3 regions of the Paenibacillus sp. FSL R5-0345 genome follow, and region 2 is predicted to be linked to each of the others. Evidence: a T-box and tRNA genes for the amino acid it is inferred to sense, from the RefSeq annotation. Region 2 holds a T-box; the other regions hold tRNA genes.
The links. The T-box of region 2 lies ahead of R50345_RS23640 (valine--tRNA ligase). A T-box ahead of a tRNA ligase gene usually reads a tRNA of that ligase, here a tRNA-Val.

Region 1 (2,238 bases), 2.3 Mb from region 2:
ACCACCCTGATCGTATCTAGGTTCTAACCTAGTGCCCTAATCGGGTACGGGGACCGTGTCAGGCGGGCAGTTTGACTGGGGCGGTCGCCTCCTAAAGAGTAACGGAGGCGTTCCAAGGTTCCCTCAGAATGGTTGGAAATCATTCGAAGAGTGCAAAGGCATAAGGGAGCTTGACTGCGAGACCTACAAGTCGAGCAGGGACGAAAGTCGGACTTAGTGATCCGGTGGTACCGCATGGAAGGGCCATCGCTCAACGGATAAAAGCTACCCTGGGGATAACAGGCTTATCTCCCCCAAGAGTCCACATCGACGGGGAGGTTTGGCACCTCGATGTCGGCTCATCGCATCCTGGGGCTGAAGTAGGTCCCAAGGGTTGGGCTGTTCGCCCATTAAAGCGGTACGCGAGCTGGGTTCAGAACGTCGTGAGACAGTTCGGTCCCTATCTGTCGTGGGCGCAGGAAATTTGAGAGGAGCTGTCCTTAGTACGAGAGGACCGGGATGGACGTACCGCTGGTGCACCAGTTGTTTCGCCAGAAGCATGGCTGGGTAGCTACGTACGGACGGGATAAGCGCTGAAAGCATCTAAGCGTGAAGCCCCCCTCAAGATGAGATTTCCCAATTAGTAAGACCCCTTGAAGACGACGAGGTAGATAGGTTGGAGGTGGAAGTGCAGTAATGCATGGAGCTGACCAATACTAATCGGTCGAGGGCTTATCCTATACTTAAAATGCAAATTCAATTCGGATTCAGTTTTCAGGCGATTAAGCCTGAGCATTACGCTGTAATGTCCGTTTGGTGGCGATAGCGGAGGGGTTCCACGCGTACCCATCCCGAACACGACCGTTAAGCCCTCCAGCGCCGATGGTACTTGGACCGAAGGGTCCTGGGAGAGTAGGACGCCGCCAAGCGGACAACCACATTACCCGTGGTATTTTTTTTGCCCTTAATATTCGTATGTCTTAAAAGGGCCTTTAGCTCAGCTGGTTAGAGCGCACCCCTGATAAGGGTGAGGTCGGTGGTTCGAGTCCACTAAGGCCCACCATATTCCCTGATAGCTCAGTTGGTAGAGCACTCGACTGTTAATCGAGTTGTCACAGGTTCGAGTCCTGTTCGGGGAGCCATTTATGGAGAGGTGTCCGAGTTTGGCCGAAGGAGCACGATTGGAAATCGTGTAGGCGCCACAAGCGTCTCGAGGGTTCGAATCCCTCTCTCTCCGCCATGAATTTACTTCCCTGTTAGGGATGAGAAGCCTAGGTGGTTCGTTGAAGCATAAGCTTCGTTAGGAATGCTTCGCAATCTCGATCGTAGTGAGAGTATCCCTCTCTCTCCGCCATAAAGTTTATTAGCATGGCCCGTTGGTCAAGGGGTTAAGACACCTCCCTTTCACGGAGGTAACATGGGTTCGAATCCCATACGGGTCATAACATGGAGGCTTAGCTCAGCTGGGAGAGCATCTGCCTTACAAGCAGAGGGTCGGGGGTTCGATCCCCTCAGCCTCCACCATATTCATTTAAGAACGACGCGGGGTGGAGCAGCCCGGTAGCTCGTCGGGCTCATAACCCGAAGGCCGCAGGTTCAAATCCTGCCCCCGCAACCAAATTTTCCTTAAGCATGATGTTTTGGGACTAGCTGGCGTAGTGTAAATGAATAGTATATACTTATTAAATGACGCGGGGTGGAGCAGCCCGGTAGCTCGTCGGGCTCATAACCCGAAGGCCGCAGGTTCAAATCCTGCCCCCGCAACCAATTTACATTTATGCATTATGTCTGTGGAACCGTGGTGTAGTTGGCCTAACATGCCTGCCTGTCACGCAGGAGATCGCGAGTTCGAATCTCGTCGGTTCCGCCATTTAGTTAATTATTGTTGGGGATTAGCCAAGCGGTAAGGCAACGGACTTTGACTCCGTCATGCATAGGTTCAAATCCTATATCCCCAGCCATTTATGAGAGCCATTAGCTCAGTTGGTAGAGCACCTGACTTTTAATCAGGGTGTCGAAGGTTCGAGTCCTTCATGGCTCACCATTATTTTTAAAGTGTGCGCGTGTGGCGGAATGGCAGACGCACCAGACTTAGGATCTGGCGTTTCACGACGTGGGGGTTCAAGTCCCTTCACGCGCACCATATTTTGCGGAAGTGGCTCAGCGGTAGAGCATCGCCTTGCCAAGGCGAGGGTCGCGGGTTCGATTCCCGTCTTCCGCTCCATAATTTTTGCGCCCTTAGCTCAGCTGGATAGAGCG
Region 2 (2,238 bases):
AACGTTTTGCCGATCAGATCTTTATACCGATCGTCTTCCGGATGAACAGCAACCGCCGTATCGCCCAGCATCGTCTCCGGACGTGTAGTCGCTACTGTAATAAATCCACTACCGTCTTTGAGCGGGTAACGCAGGTGATACAAGTGACCGTTAACTTCTTTATATTCAACCTCGATATCCGACAATGCTGTGCGAGCCGCCGGGTCCCAGTTGATGATACGTTTCCCACGGTAGATCAAGCCTTTATTGTAAAGCTTAACGAATACCTCACGTACAGCCTTCGACAACCCTTCATCCAAGGTAAAGCGTTCGCGGGAATAGTCAAGGGAAAGCCCCATCTTAGCCCACTGCTCATGAATGGTGTTCGCATATTTATCTTTCCAATCCCATACCTGCTCCAGGAACTTCTCGCGTCCGAGATCATGTCTTGAGATTCCTTGCTCACGCAGCTTTTGCTCTACCTTTGTTTGCGTTGCGATACCGGCATGGTCCGTACCCGGTAGCCAAAGCGTATCGAAGCCCTGCATCCGTTTCGTACGAATCAAGATGTCCTGAAGCGTAAAATCAAGCGCATGGCCAATGTGCAGCATTCCCGTTACGTTTGGTGGCGGGATTACAATGCTATATGCTTTTGCATCTGGACGTCCGCCTGCACGGAAATATCCACCCTCTGTCCAGTAGGAATACCACTTGGTTTCTGCCGATTTCGGATCATACGTTGTTGGCATTTCATTCTTAGTGTCGTTTGCAGCGGCAGCATCTGCCGCTGTATCTTGCAGGTCCGGCAACTCTGCCGCTGTTAGATTGTTTTGGTCAGCCATTCTCTGATACCTCCACTTGGTTACTTGTAGTTTCTTGTAAAAATATAAGAACGATATACAGAGTGAAACTTATACATTCTTATATTTATAAAACAAAAAGACCCCTCGTCTCAAAGGACGAAAGGCCATTCTTTCGCGGTACCACCTTTGTTTCGCGCCAATGAAAAATAAACCTACACTTCTCTCACCTTACGGTTCAGAAGCTTAGCGCGACACTCGTACAGATAACGGCTGCTACCGGCCACATCCTAACTTATCTCTCATGCCTATGAAGACAAGCTCAGAAGGGCGACTCCGGGGCGACTTCGGTGGCTGTATCCTACGGAATGTCACAGCACTTGCATTCCGCTCTCTGAAGGGCTGACCGCCTACTCTTCCCGTTCCCAGTCTTTACTTAGATATTGCTTACTCCATAATACATTTTGAGTCATCCCTAGTCAACCTGAATAGGCTTCTACAGCGGGACTTTAAGCGGAATTTCGACTTATAGCGTGCATATGTCGAATTTTCATTCGATTCATCACTCTGCGTTGGTTAGATACCCCACTTTCTAACGTTCTCCGTTCACACAAGAATAAACGCTTACCGTCCTTTTACGGACGGTAAGCGTTTATTCGAGAAATATAAGGATAATGTATAACGTGAAACTTATATATTCTTATATTTAGACAAAAATCCCGATCTACTATCAGATCGGGATTCACCTATTCATGTGAGTGCGCATTGTAACTCAACTACGGAATGTACAATACTTGCCCTTCTTCTACACTCTGCCCTGACAATCGATTATACATTCCCAGCTCCCGCGCACTTAGCTGATACTTCTCTGCGATCGTATCTAGCGTTTCTTCACGCTGCACGATGCAAAGGCGAACCTTCCGGAACAAGTTAGCGCCATCTGCTCCGGTAATGAATCTGCTCTTCCACTCTGTATTATTTCCCGCTTCTGGAATGATCGCTGCAGCCGATGCAGTTCCTTCGGACTGAAGAGCTTCCTGTTCTTTACGGGAACGGCTAGAGCTAAGTAATGAAGAGAAAGTAAGATGTTCTTTGGCTGGAACCTCTGCTTCTTTCTTACTACCTAGCGCAATCTTAAGGTCTTGCTTCTCCTCTGGCTGTGGCACCGTCTCTTGAGAAACAAAGACTTCGTTCGCATTCTCACTGATCGGCTGAGCATTCTCTTCTTGTGCGTGAAGCTCATGGTTTGCCTCGTTTTCTGAAGCGAATACAGCAATGTCTTGTTCTGCCTCAACAGTGGCTGCTGGGACAGCTTTTTCTCTTGAAGCAAAGGTATATTCCGCTTCTTGCTCCTGATCCGCTTCACTCACTTGGCTAACTTGATTCAGCTGTGTGACCTCAGCTTCCTCATTTTGTGACTCAGCTTTAAACCAGTAATCCGCTATACCTGCTTTGGAAT
Region 3 (2,238 bases), 750 kb from region 2:
ATCGCTCAACGGATAAAAGCTACCCTGGGGATAACAGGCTTATCTCCCCCAAGAGTCCACATCGACGGGGAGGTTTGGCACCTCGATGTCGGCTCATCGCATCCTGGGGCTGAAGTAGGTCCCAAGGGTTGGGCTGTTCGCCCATTAAAGCGGTACGCGAGCTGGGTTCAGAACGTCGTGAGACAGTTCGGTCCCTATCTGTCGTGGGCGCAGGAAATTTGAGAGGAGCTGTCCTTAGTACGAGAGGACCGGGATGGACGTACCGCTGGTGCACCAGTTGTTTCGCCAGAAGCATGGCTGGGTAGCTACGTACGGACGGGATAAGCGCTGAAAGCATCTAAGCGTGAAGCCCCCCTCAAGATGAGATTTCCCAATTAGTAAGACCCCTTGAAGACGACGAGGTAGATAGGTTGGAGGTGGAAGTGCAGTAATGCATGGAGCTGACCAATACTAATCGGTCGAGGGCTTATCCTATACTTAAAATGCAAATTCAATTCGGATTCAGTTTTCAGGCGATTAAGCCTGAGCATTTACGCTGTAAATGCCCGTTTGGTGGCGATAGCGGAGGGGTTCCACGCGTACCCATCCCGAACACGACCGTTAAGCCCTCCAGCGCCGATGGTACTTGGACCGAAGGGTCCTGGGAGAGTAGGACGTTGCCAAGCGGATATTCCCTGATAGCTCAGTTGGTAGAGCACTCGACTGTTAATCGAGTTGTCACAGGTTCGAGTCCTGTTCGGGGAGCCATGCTCTCATAGCTCAGCAGGTAGAGTGCTTCCATGGTAAGGAAGAGGTCACCGGTTCGAATCCGGTTGAGAGCTCCACAGATTTGCAAGGCCCGTTGGTCAAGGGGTTAAGACACCTCCCTTTCACGGAGGTAACATGGGTTCGAATCCCATACGGGTCACCAACTTTTACTTGTACTTACCCTTAGAGGGTCCCATAGATATGGAGGCTTAGCTCAGCTGGGAGAGCATCTGCCTTACAAGCAGAGGGTCGGGGGTTCGATCCCCTCAGCCTCCACCATAATCTTCCTGAGAGATTATGGGCAACATAGAGGTAGCATCAATGGGGATTAGCCAAGCGGTAAGGCAACGGACTTTGACTCCGTCACTCATAGGTTCGAATCCTATATCCCCAGCCAAGTGCGAGCCATTAGCTCAGTTGGTAGAGCACCTGACTTTTAATCAGGGTGTCGAAGGTTCGAGTCCTTCATGGCTCACTTTTATTATTACATGCGCGTGTGGCGGAATGGCAGACGCACCAGACTTAGGATCTGGCGTTTCACGACGTGGGGGTTCAAGTCCCTTCACGCGCACCATATTTTGCGGAAGTGGCTCAGCGGTAGAGCATCGCCTTGCCAAGGCGAGGGTCGCGGGTTCGATTCCCGTCTTCCGCTCCATAATTTTTGCGCCCTTAGCTCAGCTGGATAGAGCGTTTGACTACGAATCAAAAGGCCGGGAGTTCGAATCTCTCAGGGCGCGCCATTTTTTTATTAAGCAATCATAGCATTATAACGGGATGTAGCTCAGCTTGGTAGAGCACCTGGTTTGGGACCAGGGGGTCGCATGTTCAAATCGTGTCATCCCGATTTTTCACCTTTGCGGGTGTAGTTCAATGGTAGAACTTCAGCCTTCCAAGCTGATAGCGTGGGTTCGATTCCCATCACCCGCTCCATAATTTTATAGTAACGGGATGTAGCTCAGCTTGGTAGAGCACCTGGTTTGGGACCAGGGGGTCGCATGTTCAAATCGTGTCATCCCGATACTCAGCTTAATCGCTCTTAGAAGCTCTTACTTCGGTAAGAGCTTTTTTGTTATGTAATGATTTAATACGCATGTATTGATATAACATATGCTCTATCATTCTTCCAAAAGAAATTGAACTTCTGGTGGAATACCAATTCGTAAATAATAACTTTTCCATGATTCTTCTTGCTCAGGATTGCTACCTGTGGATAGTAGCTTTACAGCAAAGACATTAGCTTGACGTTCAAGCTTCCCAGGAGAGAAGTAGGAGCTTTCCTCTAAAAAAAAGCGGTTAATCCCCTTATGAAGTCGATCATGTCCTAATTCATGCGCACAAACGAAGCGCTGCCACTCAACTGGCAACTCATTATGAATGACAATAAATCTTCTTCTTAGTTTTCGGTAATATAATCCCTTTGTGCCTGTCCCAAGGTTCATGAAACGAATGTGAATACCCAGCGCTGAGGCCAGCTCGAACGGACAGTTGGTT

Region 1: it has a tRNA-Val gene. The T-box ahead of R50345_RS23640 (valine--tRNA ligase) is inferred to sense a tRNA for this amino acid. The anticodon was not compared.
Region 3: it has a tRNA-Val gene. The T-box ahead of R50345_RS23640 (valine--tRNA ligase) is inferred to sense a tRNA for this amino acid. The anticodon was not compared.

Annotation. Positions count from the first base shown of each region.
Region 1 covers NZ_CP009281.1:873,060-875,297, forward strand. Annotated here, with positions in the region: rRNA gene R50345_RS03805 (23S ribosomal RNA) at 1-719, shown strand, start outside; rRNA gene rrf (5S ribosomal RNA) at 792-908, shown strand; tRNA gene R50345_RS03815 (tRNA-Ile) at 966-1,042, shown strand; tRNA gene R50345_RS03820 (tRNA-Asn) at 1,046-1,121, shown strand; tRNA gene R50345_RS03825 (tRNA-Ser) at 1,127-1,219, shown strand; tRNA gene R50345_RS03830 (tRNA-Glu) at 1,350-1,421, shown strand; tRNA gene R50345_RS03835 (tRNA-Val) at 1,428-1,503, shown strand; tRNA gene R50345_RS03840 (tRNA-Met) at 1,521-1,597, shown strand; tRNA gene R50345_RS03845 (tRNA-Met) at 1,670-1,746, shown strand; tRNA gene R50345_RS03850 (tRNA-Asp) at 1,772-1,849, shown strand; tRNA gene R50345_RS03855 (tRNA-Gln) at 1,866-1,940, shown strand; tRNA gene R50345_RS03860 (tRNA-Lys) at 1,948-2,023, shown strand; tRNA gene R50345_RS03865 (tRNA-Leu) at 2,039-2,122, shown strand; tRNA gene R50345_RS03870 (tRNA-Gly) at 2,129-2,203, shown strand; tRNA gene R50345_RS03875 (tRNA-Arg) at 2,212-2,238, shown strand, end outside.
Region 2 covers NZ_CP009281.1:5,339,832-5,342,069, forward strand. Annotated here, with positions in the region: gene R50345_RS23640 (valine--tRNA ligase) at 1-728, opposite strand, end outside; T-box leader at 932-1,215, opposite strand; gene R50345_RS23645 (LysM peptidoglycan-binding domain-containing protein) at 1,556-2,238, opposite strand, start outside.
Region 3 covers NZ_CP009281.1:6,086,401-6,088,638, reverse strand. Annotated here, with positions in the region: rRNA gene R50345_RS26915 (23S ribosomal RNA) at 1-474, shown strand, start outside; rRNA gene rrf (5S ribosomal RNA) at 549-665, shown strand; tRNA gene R50345_RS26905 (tRNA-Asn) at 672-747, shown strand; tRNA gene R50345_RS26900 (tRNA-Thr) at 749-824, shown strand; tRNA gene R50345_RS26895 (tRNA-Glu) at 836-910, shown strand; tRNA gene R50345_RS26890 (tRNA-Val) at 951-1,026, shown strand; tRNA gene R50345_RS26885 (tRNA-Gln) at 1,070-1,144, shown strand; tRNA gene R50345_RS26880 (tRNA-Lys) at 1,150-1,222, shown strand; tRNA gene R50345_RS26875 (tRNA-Leu) at 1,238-1,321, shown strand; tRNA gene R50345_RS26870 (tRNA-Gly) at 1,328-1,402, shown strand; tRNA gene R50345_RS26865 (tRNA-Arg) at 1,411-1,487, shown strand; tRNA gene R50345_RS26860 (tRNA-Pro) at 1,518-1,591, shown strand; tRNA gene R50345_RS26855 (tRNA-Gly) at 1,604-1,677, shown strand; tRNA gene R50345_RS26850 (tRNA-Pro) at 1,692-1,765, shown strand; gene R50345_RS26845 (ImmA/IrrE family metallo-endopeptidase) at 1,863-2,238, opposite strand, start outside.